DNA from 3 places in the Shewanella sp. A32 genome. Region 1 is predicted to be linked to each of the others. Evidence: predicted binding sites of a transcription regulator. Region 1 holds the regulator's gene; each other region holds the start of a gene.
The links. The regulator NrdR, encoded in region 1, represses ribonucleotide reductase genes. The targets are predictions, from matches to a motif close to AAACACNANATNTNGTGTTT.
Positions count from the first base shown of each region.

Region 2: the regulator NrdR is predicted to act here: its motif matches at 3,313-3,332, upstream of nrdD (anaerobic ribonucleoside-triphosphate reductase).
Region 3: the regulator NrdR is predicted to act here: its motif matches at 2,947-2,966, upstream of nrdA (class 1a ribonucleoside-diphosphate reductase subunit alpha).

Region 1 is NZ_JARFTS010000001.1:252,429-257,983, forward strand. Features, by position in the region: gene glyA (serine hydroxymethyltransferase) at 2-1,255, shown strand; gene nrdR (transcriptional regulator NrdR) at 1,362-1,814, shown strand; gene ribD (bifunctional diaminohydroxyphosphoribosylaminopyrimidine deaminase/5-amino-6-(5-phosphoribosylamino)uracil reductase RibD) at 1,817-2,941, shown strand; gene PY479_RS01090 (riboflavin synthase) at 2,944-3,600, shown strand; gene ribBA (bifunctional 3,4-dihydroxy-2-butanone-4-phosphate synthase/GTP cyclohydrolase II) at 3,737-4,855, shown strand; gene ribE (6,7-dimethyl-8-ribityllumazine synthase) at 4,960-5,436, shown strand; gene nusB (transcription antitermination factor NusB) at 5,448-5,555, shown strand, end outside.
Region 2 is NZ_JARFTS010000004.1:80,674-86,228, reverse strand. Features, by position in the region: gene ribA (GTP cyclohydrolase II) at 1-339, opposite strand, end outside; gene nrdG (anaerobic ribonucleoside-triphosphate reductase-activating protein) at 623-1,096, opposite strand; gene nrdD (anaerobic ribonucleoside-triphosphate reductase) at 1,141-3,258, opposite strand; gene rssA (patatin-like phospholipase RssA) at 3,553-4,509, opposite strand; gene PY479_RS04780 (DEAD/DEAH box helicase) at 4,697-5,555, shown strand, end outside.
Region 3 is NZ_JARFTS010000031.1:22,974-28,528, reverse strand. Features, by position in the region: gene gyrA (DNA topoisomerase (ATP-hydrolyzing) subunit A) at 1-1,015, opposite strand, end outside; gene ubiG (bifunctional 2-polyprenyl-6-hydroxyphenol methylase/3-demethylubiquinol 3-O-methyltransferase UbiG) at 1,352-2,062, shown strand; gene PY479_RS16370 (HAD-IA family hydrolase) at 2,067-2,750, shown strand; gene nrdA (class 1a ribonucleoside-diphosphate reductase subunit alpha) at 3,131-5,416, shown strand; gene nrdB (class Ia ribonucleoside-diphosphate reductase subunit beta) at 5,461-5,555, shown strand, end outside.

The sequences.
Region 1 (5,555 bases):
AATGCTGAAGAAGAGTATGAACATCGCCGACTATGATGCGGAGCTGTTTCAGGCTATTGAAGATGAGAACCGTCGTCAGGAAGAACACATTGAGCTGATCGCTTCCGAAAACTACACCAGCCCACGGGTCATGCAGGCCCAAGGCTCACAGTTAACCAACAAGTACGCCGAAGGCTATCCTGCCAAGCGTTACTATGGCGGTTGTGAGTATGTGGATGTGGTGGAAAATCTTGCCATTGAGCGTGCTAAGCAGCTGTTTGGTGCGACTTATGCCAACGTGCAACCCCATTCAGGTTCTCAGGCAAACTACGCTGTGTACATGGCGTTGTTGAAACCCGGTGATACTGTGCTGGGGATGAACCTGGCTCATGGTGGTCACCTGACTCACGGCTCACCGGTTAACTTCTCCGGTAAACTGTTTAACATCATTCCTTACGGTGTCGATGATCAGGGTAAGATTGATTACGCTGAATTGGAAACATTGGCGTTGCAACATAAGCCGAAGATGATCATCGGCGGTTTCTCCGCTTATTCTGGTATCGTTGATTGGGCCAAACTGCGTGAAATTGCTGATAAAGTCGGTGCTTTCCTGTTTGTGGATATGGCCCATGTTGCTGGTCTGGTGGCTGCAGGTGTATATCCAAGCCCAATCCCTCACGCACATGTGGTGACGACTACTACGCACAAAACCCTGGCGGGTCCTCGTGGTGGTTTGATCCTCTCTGCTGCCGATGACGAAGAACTGTATAAGAAGCTGAACTCAGCGGTATTCCCGGGCAGTCAGGGCGGTCCACTGATGCACGTGATTGCCGGTAAGGCTGTGGCGTTCAAAGAAGCGTTAGAGCCAGCATTCAAAGCTTATCAGCAGCAGGTTGTGACCAACGCCAAGGCGATGGTAGAAGTGTTCCTGGAACGTGGCTATAAGATCGTTTCTGGCGGCACTGACAACCATCTGATGCTGGTAGATCTTATCGGCCGTGAACTGACTGGTAAGGAAGCCGACGCCGCCCTTGGTCGTGCCAACATTACCGTTAACAAAAACTCTGTGCCTAATGACCCACGTTCACCTTTCGTGACTTCCGGGATCCGTATTGGTACTCCGGCGATCACTCGTCGTGGATTCAAAGAAGCCGAAGCTAAACTGCTCACCGGCTGGATCTGTGATGTGCTGGACAACGCCAGTGATGAAGCCGTTATTGACACAGTGAAAGGCAAAGTGCTGGAACTGTGCGCTCGCTTCCCTGTTTACGGTTAACCTTTTCAGGCAGATCGATTAAACTGGCATGGCCGCTGCATTCAGCGGCCATTTTTGTTTCTGTTCCCCGCTGGAACAGCCCGGTTTGTTTTGCGCAGGAGGCATAATGCATTGTCCATTTTGCAGTGCGACTGATACCAAAGTGATTGATTCCAGATTGGTGGCGGATGGCCATCAGGTGCGTCGTCGTCGCGAATGCACGCTGTGCCATGAACGTTTTACTACGTTTGAAAGCGCGGAATTGGTAATGCCTCGAGTGATTAAACGCGATGGTTCGCGCCAGCCGTTTGACGAGGACAAATTGCGCGGTGGTATGTTGCGTGCTGCTGAAAAGCGTCCGGTTTCCATCGATAAAATCGAAGAAGCCATCAACAAAATTAAATCGGCGCTGCGCGCCACCGGTGAACGAGAAGTCACCTCTGAGATGATCGGTAATCTGATGATGGACCAGCTGATTGAGCTGGATAAAGTGGCCTATATCCGCTTTGCATCGGTATATCGTGCGTTTGAGGATGTCTCAGAGTTTGGCGAAGCTATCGCCAGTCTGCAGAAGAAGTAATCATGTGGTCGACCATTGATATCACAATGATGAGCCGGGCTATCATGCTGGCTCGTCGTGGCCGTTATACCACCCGCCCTAATCCTAATGTCGGTTGCGTTATCGTTGATGCCAACGGCGTGATTGTGGGGGAAGGCTGGCATCAACGTGCGGGCGGGCCGCATGCCGAAGTCCATGCTTGGCGCATGGCGGGTGACAAAGCGCGAGGGGCGACCGCCTATGTCACGCTGGAGCCGTGCAGTCATTATGGCCGGACACCACCCTGTGCCAGCGGTTTAATTGCGCAGGGGCTGAAGCGGGTGGTGATTGCCATGACTGACCCTAATCCCCAGGTCGCCGGGCGTGGCATCGCCATGTTGCAAGCTGCCGGGATTGACGTTTGCTCAGGATTACTCGCTGATGAAGCGCGCAAACTGAATCCGGGGTTTCTGTCGCGAATGGAACGTGGCCGACCATACGTCACGGTGAAACTCGCGGCGAGTCTTGATGGCAAGACCGCGTTGGCAAATGGCGAGTCCAAATGGATTACCGGGCCAGCGGCACGCGAAGATGTACAGCGACTACGGGCGTTAAGCTGCGCTGTCGTTACCGGCATTGATACAGTGTTGGCTGATGATCCCTCAATGAATGTGCGATATCAGCAATTGGGCTACTTACAGCAGCAACTTGATGAAGATGAACTCATACAACCGCTGCGTGTGGTGCTGGATAGCCGCTGCCGGATGCCGGCGACTGCGCGCATGCTGTCTTTGCCGGGGCAAACTCTGCTGGTCAGTTGTCAGGCGTACCCCGCAGAATTTATGAGAACACTGCCAGCAAATGTACAGTGTTTACAATTACCCGATGTGGCCGGACGCGTAGATCTCAGCGCCTTGTTGCAGTATTTGGCAACGAGTTGTAACTCGGTGCTGGTGGAAGCGGGCGCAACTTTGTGTGGTGCATTTATCAGTAATGCGCTGGCGGATGAATTGGTGTTGTATCAGGCACCGAAAATTCTTGGTGCCAGTGGGCGCAACTTGTTGCAACTGCCACAGTATCAACAGCTATCGGACCTCCCATCGCTACAATTAATAGAACAACGTAAAGTCGGTGTCGATAATCGCCTGACGCTGAAACTAGGGGATTAATCATGTTTACCGGAATTATTGAAGCTGTCGGGCACCTCAGCCGCATTGAGCGCCGCGGTGATGACATTCGCCTGACGGTAGCCAGTGGCAAGCTGGATCTCAGTGATGTGCAGTTAGGCGATAGTATCGCCACTAATGGCGTATGTCTGACCGTGGTTGAACGGTTATCGGATGGCTATGTGGCCGACATCTCTGCTGAAACCGTGAGTCTTACCGGGTTTGACCGTTATCAAGTCGGGCAGGCCGTGAATTTGGAAAAAGCGGTCACGCCGAGTACCCGTCTGGGCGGACATCTGGTTAGCGGGCATGTAGACGGACAGGCGCGAGTGCTGGAAATCAGTGCCCGCGGTAAGGCGACTGAATATTGGCTGGAAGCGCCGCAAACATTAGCGCGCTATATTGCGCATAAAGGCTCGATTGCCATTGACGGTGTCAGCCTCACGGTCAATGAAGTCAAGGATAATCGCTTCCGTTTGACCATCGTGCCACATACGTCCGGCGAGACGACATTGCCATTACTCAAAGCGGGCGATTTGGTGAATCTGGAAGTGGATCAGATTGCCCGTTATCTGGAGCGGCTGATGCAGCAATCATCAGCAGAAAAAGCTGCCGGTGGTGTGTCGCTGGAGCAGCTCGCCAGAGCCGGATTTATTCGTTAATCAGTGATAATTTTTAACCAAGCACTGGAGCTTGACCGATTACACGTTAGAATTCATCACACTTACTAAACCACGATTTTGGCGAGCCCAATTGCTGCCAAAGTGTGGCTCCTAAAGTCGTATATGGGGTTGTATCATGGCGTTACACAGTATTGAAGAGATCGTCGAGGATTTCCGTCAGGGTAAAATGGTCATTCTGATGGATGACGAAGACCGGGAAAATGAAGGTGATATCATTATTGCCGCTGAAAAAATCACCCCGGAAGCGATCAACTTTATGGCTCGTTACGGCCGAGGGCTGATCTGTCTGACCTTGACCAAAGCACGTTGTCAGCAGCTGCACTTGCCGTTAATGGTAAAAGATAACAGTGCGCCGTTTTCGACTAACTTCACCGTATCCATTGAAGCGGCCGAAGGTGTTACCACGGGCATCAGTGCCCACGACCGCGCGGTAACCGTTCAGAAAGCCGTTGCCAAGCATGCTGAACCAGCAGATATCGTGCAACCCGGGCATATCTTCCCGTTGATGGCACAAGATGGCGGGGTGCTGGTACGTGCCGGCCATACCGAAGCTGGCTGTGATTTAGCGCGTTTGGCTGGCTTGGAGCCTGCGGCCGTCATTGTTGAAGTGCTTAACGAAGATGGCACTATGGCACGTCGCCCACAGTTGGAAGCATTTGCCGAGACGCATGGTATCAAAGTGGGCACCATTGCCGACTTGATTGAATATCGCAATAACACCGAAACCACCGTGATTTTGGAAGGTAAATGTAAACTGCCAACCCGTTTCGGTGAGTTTGAACTGCACGCGTTTCGCGACACCATTGATAACCAGTTGCACTATGCGATGGTACGTGGGGAAATTACTGATAACCTGCTGGTGCGAGTGCATCTGCAAAACACTTTCCACGATCTGCTGTATTCCGAACGCGATGAAGTCCGCAGTTGGCCGCTCGATAAAGCCATGGCACTCATTGGCAAGGAAGGCGGCGTGATGTTGCTGTTGGGTAATCAGGAACCGATGAGTGATGTGATCGCCAAAGTCAAAGCATTCGAAGCTGAAGATAAAGGCGAACAGGCATTACCTCACCGTTCTCAGAAAACTTCGCAGCGGGTTGGGGTAGGTTCACAGATCCTGGCAACCCTCGGCGTCAAGCGCATGCGCTTATTGAGCTCAGTTAAGCGTTATCATTCGCTGGGGGGGTTTGGTCTGGAAGTCACCGAGTATATTCCGGATGACTCTGACAGTAATTAAGTGATTATTTGTTAAAACTCAGCGGCGCGGGCACGGATTGCATGCTATTATAGCGCCGATTTTTGCCCTTAATCGGGTGCTCTTTAGTTTAGTTAGGTAACGACATGAACGTGGTTCAAGGTAATATCGAAGCAAAAAATGCCAAAGTGGCGATTGTTGTGTCCCGCTTTAACAGCTTTATTGTGGACAGTCTTTTGGACGGTGCGCTGGATACGCTCAAGCGCTTTGGCCAGGTGAGTGAAGACAATATCACTGTGGTTCGGGTTCCAGGAGCTTATGAGTTGCCCTTGACTGCCCGCCGGGTTGCCGCCAGTGGCAAATTTGACGGTATTATAGCGCTGGGTGCTGTGATCCGTGGTGGCACGCCGCACTTTGATTTCGTTGCCGGTGAATGTAACAAGGGCCTAGCACATGTTGCGTTGGAATTTGATATTCCGCTGGCCTTCGGGGTACTGACTACCGACACCATTGAGCAGGCGATTGATCGCGCCGGTGTGAAAGTCGGCAATAAGGGCGGAGAAGCAGCGCTGAGTCTGCTGGAAATGATCAACGTGCTGCAACAGCTTGAACAACATCTGTAACAGGAACCACCATGAAACCTTCTGAACGCCGCAGAGCCCGCCGGTTAGCGGTACAGGCCATGTATTCATGGCAGTTAAGCGGGAACAATGTTGCCGATGTTGAGCACGAATTTCTGACT
Region 2 (5,555 bases), on a different contig from region 1:
ATTGGCTCCTTGATCCTGTAATGCATAAGCACGGATTTTATTGAGCAACCCAATTCCCCGCCCTTCCTGACGCAAATAGAGAATAAAACCGCGACCTTCTGCGGCAATGTTCTGCATCGCAGTTTGCAATTGAAAACCACAATCACAACGCAAACTGAAAAGTGCATCACCGGTGAGACATTCAGAATGAATACGTCCTAGCATTGGCTCTTGCGCATTCAACTCACCATAGGTCAATGCCACATGTTCCTTGCCAGTTTCAGTGTCTTCGAAACCGTGCATTGCAAAAATACCCCAAGGCGTTGGTAGCTTGGCAGTGGCAATATATTTAATTGACATCGATTAACCTTAACTACTGCTCTCATTCCATGAGACGGTTAATGTCTCTCAGCATAGAGACTTACATATACATTGATTCAGGCGGGCCATTTTAGGCTGTTTCACGTTAAATCGGAATACCTGTAGCAAAGGCTTGTTCTACTTTAGAAAAGCACTGCCGCACAGTTAGTAACCTGAAAACCGTTGATTGTGCAGTATAACAATTTCCGGCTATGACGGCAGTGGTTTGTGAATGCAAAAAATGACGGCTATTTTTCGATATAACCCATCAAATTGCGGAGTGTCATTGATGCTCGTGCAGATGATGCACAATCTGGTTACTGGAACCACGATAAATCAATGATGGATCGGCCAGCGTTTGCTCAAATTTGCCATCAATCAACACATCGATATAGGGCAAAACAGAACGTTGCGCTGCGTTCAGCTCACTTAATTTATAACCGGTCCACAGCCAGACATCCTTGCCATCACATTCCTGTCTTACGCGCTTGAGGAGTTGCAATACTGCCGGGACATTAGCTGGAAACAGTGGGTCACCACCAGAGAGTGACAGACCGCGACGGTGTATGCGGCTATCGTTTAAATCCTTAATAATCTGGTCTTCCATCTTTTTATCAAACAGATGACCAGAACGAGGATCCCAGGTGGACTGGTTATAACAGCCTCGGCACTGGTGCTCACAGCCGGAAACAAACAGGGTGCAGCGAGTACCGGGACCATTGACTACATCGACCTGATAATAACGATGATAATTCATGATATTGTCCTCTGGTGCGCCCGCTCGGGCGCACCTGGTTGTACTCAAAGATGTTTTACACGACGTTTTACTTCTTCCTGCTTGCCTTGGTTAAAGGGTCTGGCATCAGGACTCCCAAGGTATCCACAGACACGACGGATAACAGACACCCGAGCCGGATCATGGTTGCCACATTTCGGGCACACAAACCCTTTACTGGTACAACTGAATTCTCCGGTATAGCCGCAGTCGTAACATTCATCAATAGGCGTGTTAGTACCGTAATATGGCACGCGGGTATAGCTATAATCCCAAACGTTTTCAAGCGCTTCTACGTTACGTTGCATATTGGGATATTCGCCGTAACAGATGAAACCGCCATTTGACACTTCAGGATATGGCTGTTCAAAGTCGATCTTGTCATACGGATTAACTGACTTTTCAACATCCAAGTGGAAGCTGTTGGTGTAATACCCTTTATCGGTAACACCAGGCACCATGCCAAACTCTTTGACATCCAGTTTGGCAAAGCGGTTACACAGGTTCTCACTCGGGGTGGCATACAGGCTAAAACCGTAGCCAGTTTCTTCTTTCCAGCGCACTGTGGCAGCCTTCAGATAGGCGACAATTTCAACGGCTTTCTGACGCAGAACTTCACTGTCATACACGTGGGTCCCGGTGCCATACAATGCGTTGATCGCTTCATGAACACCAATATAGCCCAGTGAAATAGAGGCGCGACCATTCTTGAAAATATCGGCGATACAGTCATCCGCTTTCAGGCGAACCCCGCAAGCACCTTCCATATACAGAATAGGCGCTACCCGCGCTTTCACATTTTGCAGACGTTCAATACGGGTATCCAGTCCCTTACGGGCAATGGCCAGCCGTTCATCAAGGATCCGATAAAATGCGCTTTCATCACCGTTAGCTTCCAATGCAATCCGCGGCAGGTTAAGACTAACAACCCCCAGATTATTCCGACCTTCGTGCTGCAACTCGCCATCTTGTTCATAAGCCCCGAGGAAACTACGGCAACCCATAGGGGTTTTGAAGGAACCGGTCACCCGCACAACTTCATCATAATTGAGGATATCGGGGTACATGCGCATAGTGGAACATTTCAGCGCCAATTGCTTGATGTCGTAATTGCAATCACCCGGCTTGTGGTTAACGCCATCACGAATCGCAAAAACCAGTTTCGGGAACACCGCAGTCTTATGGTTTTTACCCAGACCTTCCATACGGATTTTCAGAATGGACTCTTGGATCAGGCGTGACTGCCAGGATTTGCCCAAGCCGAAGCCAAGCGTCACAAATGGAGTTTGCCCATTAGCCGTATGCAGGGTATTAACTTCATATTCCAATGACTGGAATGCGTCATGACACTCTTTTTCAGTGCGTTCTTCCGCATACGCGGCAGCATTATTAATGCCCCACTTCTGCGCTACTTCCATATGCTTTTCGTAGCTTTTTGTCACGAATGGCGCCAGTACTTCATCAATACGGTTGATAGTAGTACCACCGTAAATATGGCTGGCAACCTGAGCAATAATCTGCGCAGTAACTGCGGTCGCAGTCGAAATTGATTTTGGTGTTTCAATTTCGGCATTACCCATTTTGAAGCCATGATTCAGCATGCCACCTAAGTCAATTAGCATGCAGTTAAACATTGGGAAGAATGGCGCATAGTCCAAATCGTGGTAATGGATTTCACCGCGTTCATGCGCGTCAACGACGTCTTTTGGCAGAATATGATGCTTGGCATAATGTTTAGCCACAATCCCCGCCAACAGGTCACGTTGGGTCGGGATCACTTTGGCATCTTTGTTAGCGTTTTCGTTGAGCAGTGAGGTATTGGTCTGCTCAACCAAGCCACGAATTTCAAGGCTCAGTTTACTGCCGGTTTCACGGCAGATATCGCGGTCGTGGCGATATTCAATGTAGGCTCTGGCGACAGACTTGTATGGACCATCCATCAACAAGTTCTCCACCCGATCCTGTAATTCCTGGATTTCAACCTCAGCTTTATCTTTAACAGCAGCTGACACTACCGCAGCCAGCGTGGCTGCATAGTCATCATCGTTAATACCACAGTGCGTCGAGGCTGCAAGCACCGCATCCCGGATTCTATTTTCATCGAATTGAGTACGACACCCGTCCCTCTTAATCACTACTGGCATAATCTTCACTCCCTTATGATTGTAATAACCATATATAGTGCTCATTTTTTAGCTAACCACTATATGTGGTAAGATTAGGCTACAAAAACACTAAAGGGATATTGATCTGGATCATGTAAAAGGACAGCTTTTACCACTTGGCAAAATTTGTTGTTGGCGTCCGCTGATTGTGACTAATTACTACTTGACCGGAGAGTCAGTCAACGATAGTGACGCAAAAAAAGCGAAAAATATGTGATAAAAAACACAGCAACCGGTCACGGTGACCGGCGGCGGACGTCATTGGCTAAAACCTCAACACTCGCCGAGTACCGCATCAATGAGATGCGCTGACTGTCTGACAGCGGCTTCTCCAGCAGCAATGGCTTCTTTGGCATGGTGAAATTCCATCGTCCCGATATCGGCAACATTAGGGACAACAAAAATATCTGGGGGATCACCCACTAAGCGCGCCCGCTTATGGCGCTGTTCCAATATATCCATAGACTGTGACATTACCGCCAGCATACCGGGTTCGGTTTTGTTGCCACGAGAAAATTTATGGGAAAGCCCAGCGACGTAGTCCTTACCCTTGGCCCACAGATCCATAAAACCAGAATCACCATGAGCTTCTGAGTTGGCCGTTTCCGTTACAATCTGCTGCTGTGCTTTCATGCTTTGGACATTGACCGGCAATACCTGCAGTTTTTCGCGATGATATCCGTGTAAATCAACACCAATCACCACCTGACACCCCATGGCGCGCGAGACAGACACCGGAATGGGGTTTACCACCGCACCATCCACCAGCCAGCGTTTTCCCTGCCGCACGGGTGACATAATGCCCGGCATCGAGCAAGATGCTCGAACCGCTTGGCGTAAATCACCACTGCGAAACCACACTTCCTGGCCGGAATACAGATCAGTGGCCACTGCGATAAAAGGCTTTTTCAAATCTTCTATCAGTAAATCACCAATGCGGTTTTGGATCGCATCAAAGACTTTATCGCCGCTGATCAGCCCGCCGCGACGCCAGCTGATATCCATCAACCCAAGCACATCCCAACTGGAAAAACTGCAAACCCATTCTTCCAGCTCCTCCAAACGATCGTTAGCATAAGCTGCGCCGACTAAAGCCCCCACAGAACAGCCGGCAATTTTTTGTGGATGGATCCCCATCGCTGCCAGCCCTTTAAGTACGCCGATATGCGCCCAGCCCTTTGCTGCTCCGCTGCCTAATGCAATCCCTATTACCGGTGAAGCGTCTACCATGTGCCAATAACTCCCGTATGGTGATGCAGTTAACGAACTATTCATGCATTCTATCGGGGCGATAAATTCAGATTCAAGAATCTCCGCCACAACTAATGAGAAAAATCTAGCTAAGCTAAGATCAAAACTGCCTAACACGGTAAAACCCGCTATAATATGCCCCCGCAGAATTTTATGGAGACAACCTTTGCAATTTACCGATTTTTCATTGGATAAGCGCCTGCTGCAATCTCTGAAGCATTTGGGGATTGAACAGCCGACTGAAATCCAGGCTGATGCAATTCCTGTTGCGTTGGCCGGACGAGATCTGATGGCGTCATCCAAAACCGGCTCAGGTAAAACGTTGGCGTTTTTACTGCCGGCATTGCAAAGACTGATGTCTACTAGAGCGCTCAGTAAACAGGATCCACGCGTGTTGATCCTGTTACCCACCCGAGAATTAGCCAACCAAGTGTATAGTCAGTTGCGGCTGCTGGTGGCCAATACTCAGTACAAAGCAGTGAGTATTCTCGGGGGCGAGAACTTCAATGATCAAGCTAAAGCGCTGGCACGTAATCCCCATATTATCGTGGCAACGCCGGGGCGTATTGCTGATCACCTGCAGCAACGTCATCTGTATCTTAACGGATTGGAACTCCTGATCCTTGATGAAGCAGACCGGATGCTGGATTTGGGGTTTGCCCCGCAACTCAGGGCCATTCATCAGGCAGCGGATCACCGGCGACGTCAGACACTGATGTTTTCTGCCACCTTGGATCATCACGATATTCACGAACTGGCGCTAGAACTGCTCAATAATCCTGAACATGTCGCAATTGGCTCCAGCCATGAAACGCATCAGGACATTCAGCAACGTATCTATTTGTGTGACCATCTTGATCATAAAGAATCGCTGCTGCTGGCACTGCTTAAAGCCGGGTCACACAAGCAAATAATGATTTTTACTGCAACGCGTGAAGACACCGAGCGCTTGGCAACCGAACTGGTACACCAAGGTTATTCAGCCACCGCGCTCAGCGGTGAATTGAAACAAAGTACGCGTAATC
Region 3 (5,555 bases), on a different contig from region 1:
CATTTGCCAACGCCACCATATTAATACCGAAGGAACATTGCATCTGGGTCTGTGCGTACAGATTGTTCAGTACGACTTCACCCACTTCGCCGCGTTTGATTTCGATGACGATACGCATACCGTCCTTATCGGATTCATCACGCAGGCCACTGATCCCTTCAATTTTCTTTTCTTTAACCAGTTCGGCAATTTTTTCAATCAGGCGAGCTTTATTCACCTGATATGGGATTTCAGTGACGATGATACGCTCACGGCCATTGTCTTCAGTTTCGAAGTCTGCCCGTGCGCGCATGATGACTTTGCCACGACCAGTACGATAAGCCTCTTCAATACCTTTGCGACCATTAATAATCGCAGCGGTTGGGAAGTCCGGGCCGGGGATACATTTGATCAACTCTTCAATTGGCAGTTCTGGATTTTCAATCAACGCCAGACAACCATTGACGACTTCAGTCAGGTTGTGAGGCGGAATGTTAGTGGCCATACCCACCGCAATACCAGATGAACCATTGACTAGCAGGTTAGGAATACGGGTTGGCAATACTTCCGGGATCTGTTCAGTACCGTCGTAGTTAGGTACAAAATCCACGGTTTCTTTGTCGAGGTCAGCGAGCAGATGATGCGCCAGACGCTGCATGCGAATTTCTGTATAACGCATTGCCGCTGCAGCATCACCATCAATGGAACCAAAGTTTCCTTGCCCATCAACCAGTGTATAACGCAGGGAAAATGGTTGCGCCATACGCACGATAGTATCGTACACAGCACTATCACCATGAGGGTGATACTTACCGATAACGTCACCGACCACACGGGCGGACTTTTTATAGGGTTTGTTCCAGTCGTTTTTCAACTCATTCATCGCAAAGAGCACACGGCGATGAACCGGTTTCAAACCGTCGCGGACGTCCGGCAAGGCCCGGCCTACAATTACACTCATGGCATAATCGAGGTAGGAAGTTCTTAGTTCGTCTTCAATGTTAATTGGCGAAATGGATGAAGCCTGATCAGTCATAAACTGCTCGATCCCCTTATATTAAGCTGACAACTTTTTGTTCCATGTCGTTGTCGAGCCCTACTAACGTAATGGGCCATTCTAACACAGTTATTGAACCCAGGTAGCCCTGATAACGGTTAGAATTCTACATTTACTCAAACTGCTGTTTATCTGCCGCTTTCAGTGAAAAACTTGTGAGAAATTTGCTTAAAAAACGCCGAGCTGTATGTTTTTTAAACAACACCAGTGTCCTGCCCTTTTTAAATACGACAATCTACCTAAGTTGCTTACCCATTGGTGCTCAAACTGTGGTTATAATGGTGCGTATTTTTATTTATCTCTTAAGGTATTGCCATGCAAGAAAATGCCAACGTAGACCCTCAGGAAATTGCCAAATTTGAAAATATGGCTGCTGGTTGGTGGGATCCTCAAGGGGAGTTTAAGCCATTGCATGAACTCAACCCATTGCGTCTGAATTATATTGATCTCAAGGCCGGGGGTATTTTTGGCCAGCAGGTTTTGGATGTAGGCTGTGGCGGCGGCATTTTGTCTGAAAGTATGGCGAAAATCGGTGCAAAAGTTACCGGGTTAGACATGGGCCATGAGCCCCTGGAAGTGGCAAAACTTCATGCGCTGGAAACCGGTGTTACCATTGACTATCAACAGCAAACTGCTGAAGAACATGCTATCACTCACCCAGATTTCTATGACGTGGTCACCTGCATGGAGATGTTGGAACATGTACCAGAACCTCAGTCCGTCATTCATGCCTGTTGTAACATGGTTAAACCAGGCGGATGGGTATTCTTCTCAACCATCAACCGCAATCTGATGTCGTGGGTGCAAACTATTGTTGGTGCAGAATACTTACTAAAAATGCTGCCAGTAGGTACACATGTTCATGGAAAGTTTTTGCGCCCATCAGAATTGATCGCCATGGTGGAACATACTGACCTGATCTGTCGCGACGCGTTGGGTATTAAGTACAATCCGATTACAAGTATTTTCAGCTATACCCCAAGTGTTGAAGTCAATTATATGATTGCCTGCCAGAAAGTAGATTAAAACTATGTTGCCAACGACCTACTCTGCACTGCTTTTTGACCTTGATGGCACCTTGGTGGATACGGCGCCCGATCTTATCGCGGCAGTAATGGCGACGTTGGCAGAGTCCAGACTCGAGAGTGCTGCCGATTTCGCTGAACTACGTGCTCAAGCATCAAATGGGTCACTGGCAATGCTCCAGGCAGCAGTGCCACTAGCAGATCAGGCACAGCAGGAATCGCTGAGGCAATTAATGTTGCGGCACTATCAGCAAATAAATGGGTCACAGGCCACACTCTTTGATGGACTTAGCGGATTGCTGTCTATCGCGGCAGAGCGTGGTATAGCACTGGGCGTTGTCACCAATAAACCTGCAATGTATAGCAAACCCCTGCTGACAAAACTCGGCTTGTTGTCGAAACTCAAGTCAGTAATTAGTGCTGATACCACCTGTTTTCGTAAACCTCATCCTGCCCCAATGTTACTTGCAGCGCAGCAGCTCAATGCCGCACCAGAGAATATCTTGTATATCGGTGATGCTAAACGAGACATCATCGCCGCTAAAGCGGCTAGTATGCCTTCCGCCGCTGCGTTATGGGGTTATATTGATGCCAATGACGATCCATTACAGTGGGATGCAGATGTGTTGTTACCGCAACCATCGCATTTGACGACGCTATTAACGAAAAGCCGGATGCCAGATCGTTAACGATCGCTGCATATTTTAGCAATCAAACTTCGATAATCTGTTTGCTTAAATTTTACCCAAAAGCCACTAATCCCCGTATTGACGGCGTTTGCCGCATCTGTCAGGGAAGCAAACTAAAGATATCCACAAGATATGCCCCGAAACGCCACTTGCAAAAAGCCGTCAGCCTCACTATCTTGGTATCTTGTAAACACAAAAACACCACATATTGTGTGTAGGTGACAATCACACCCACTAGTCCATGACTAATAAATGACAGTAGTTTGCCGCTAACAATCCATAAAAACAGCGGTGTACGGTCAGAGCTTGATTGTTGTACAAAGGAAGTTTTGATGGTGTTTGCCATCATCATTAAATATAAAAATCAGGGCCTATCTCCAATGAATAGCAATATGACAGTTACCAAACGCAGTGGCGAAAGAGAGAAAATTGATCTCGATAAGATCCATCGTGTTATCACCTGGGCCGCTGAAGGGCTGGCTAACGTGTCTGTTTCAGAAGTCGAATTGCGGGCGCATCTGCAGTTCTTCGATGGCATACCCACAGAAGCCATCCACGAAACCATCATTAAAGCCGCAGCAGATCTGATCTCTCCTGATTCTCCTGATTATCAGTTCCTAGCTGCCCGCTTAGCTATTTTCCATCTGCGCAAAAAAGCATTTGGTCAATTTGAGCCGCCAAAGCTCGCCGACCATGTCACCAAACTGGTTGAAATGGGCAAATACGATAAGCACATCCTTGAAGATTACAGCCTTGAAGAGCTGAATGTCATGGATGGTTATATTGATCATTGGCGTGATATGACGTTTTCGTATGCTGCAGTAAAGCAGCTCGAAGGCAAATATCTGGTGCAAAACCGCGTGACGCATGAAGTCTATGAGAGTGCTCAGTTCCTCTATATGCTGGTTGCCGCCTGTTTGTTCTCAGGTTATCCGCGCGAAACCCGTTTGCAGTATGTTAAAGATTTCTATAACGCAGTTTCTACTTTTAAAATCTCGTTACCGACCCCAATCATGTCTGGCGTGAGAACTCCGACACGTCAGTTTAGTTCCTGCGTATTGATTGAATGTGGCGACAGTCTCGACTCTATCAATGCCACCTCTTCCGCTATCGTTAAATATGTCAGTCAGCGCGCGGGGATTGGTATCAATGCCGGTCGTATTCGTGCACTCGGCAGTCCAATTCGTGGCGGCGAAGCGTTCCATACCGGTTGTATTCCTTTCTTCAAGCACTTCCAGACGGCGGTTAAGTCCTGCTCACAAGGCGGTGTTCGTGGTGGTGCTGCCACACTGTTTTATCCGTTATGGCACTTGGAAGTCGAATCATTACTGGTGTTGAAAAACAACCGCGGTGTTGAAGACAACCGTATCCGCCATCTGGATTACGGGGTACAAATCAATAAGCTGATGTATCAGAGATTGATCAAGGGTGAAAACATTACGCTGTTCAGTCCATCTGATGTGCCGGGGCTTTATGATGCATTCTTTGCGGATCAGGATGAATTTGAACGGCTATACGTCAAATATGAGCAGGATGAATCGATCCGTAAACGCTCGTTGCGTGCTGTCGAACTGTTCTCATTGATGATGCAGGAACGTGCTTCCACCGGCCGTATTTACATTCAAAACGTCGACCACTGTAACACTCATAGCCCGTTTGACCCTCAGGTCGCGCCAGTACATCAATCAAACTTATGTTTGGAAATCGCACTACCGACCAAACCGCTTAATGATGTTAACGACGCAACTGGCGAAATTGCTCTGTGTACATTGTCAGCATTAAACCTCGGTGCCATCGAAAATCTTGAAGAGATGGAAAAGCTGGCAGACTTAGCCGTTCGTGCATTAGATAACCTGCTGGATTATCAGGATTATCCTATCTTGGCTGCGCGTACAGCCTCGATGAATCGTCGGACGCTGGGTATTGGTGTCATCAACTTTGCCAACTATCTTGCTAAACATGGTGTGAAATATTCTGATGGCAGCGCCAACGGTCTTACCCATCGTACTTTTGAAGCCTTCCAGTATTATCTGTTAAAGGCATCCATGGAATTGGCGAAAGAGAAAGGTGCGTGTCCGTTATTTAATGAAACAACTTATGCGCAAGGCATTTTGCCAATCGACACCTATAAGCGTGATCTCGATAAAATCTGTAGCGAACCGTTACATCTTGATTGGGAAAAATTACGTGTCGATATCAAACAATATGGCCTACGTAACTCTACGCTATCAGCCTTGATGCCATCAGAAACTTCTTCGCAGATTTCCAATGCCACCAATGGTATTGAACCACCACGAGGACTCATCAGCGTTAAGGCCAGTAAAGATGGGCAGCTGAAACAAGTGGTTCCCGATTTCGAACAACTGAAGCATCGCTATGAATTATTGTGGCAAATGCCAAGTAATGACGGCTATTTGCAATTGGTGGGGATCATGCAGAAGTTTATTGACCAGTCTATTTCTGCCAATACCAACTATGACCCATCAAAATATGACAATGGCAAAGTTCCGATGCAAACTCTGCTCAAGGACTTACTGACAGCCTATAAGTTGGGTGTTAAGACCCTCTACTATCACAACACGCGTGATGGTGCATCGGATCAGCTTGATGATATCAGTATCGAAAAAGAAGATGACGGCTGCGCTGGCGGAGCCTGCAAAATTTAAGGTTTAACGGGGCCAGATGGCCCCTTTGTTTGGACGAACGCAATATGGCTTATTCAATTTTTTGTCAAACACCTAATGACGCCACTCGTGAACCGATGTTTTTTGGTCAGGCTGTTAATGTGGCACGTTATGATCAACA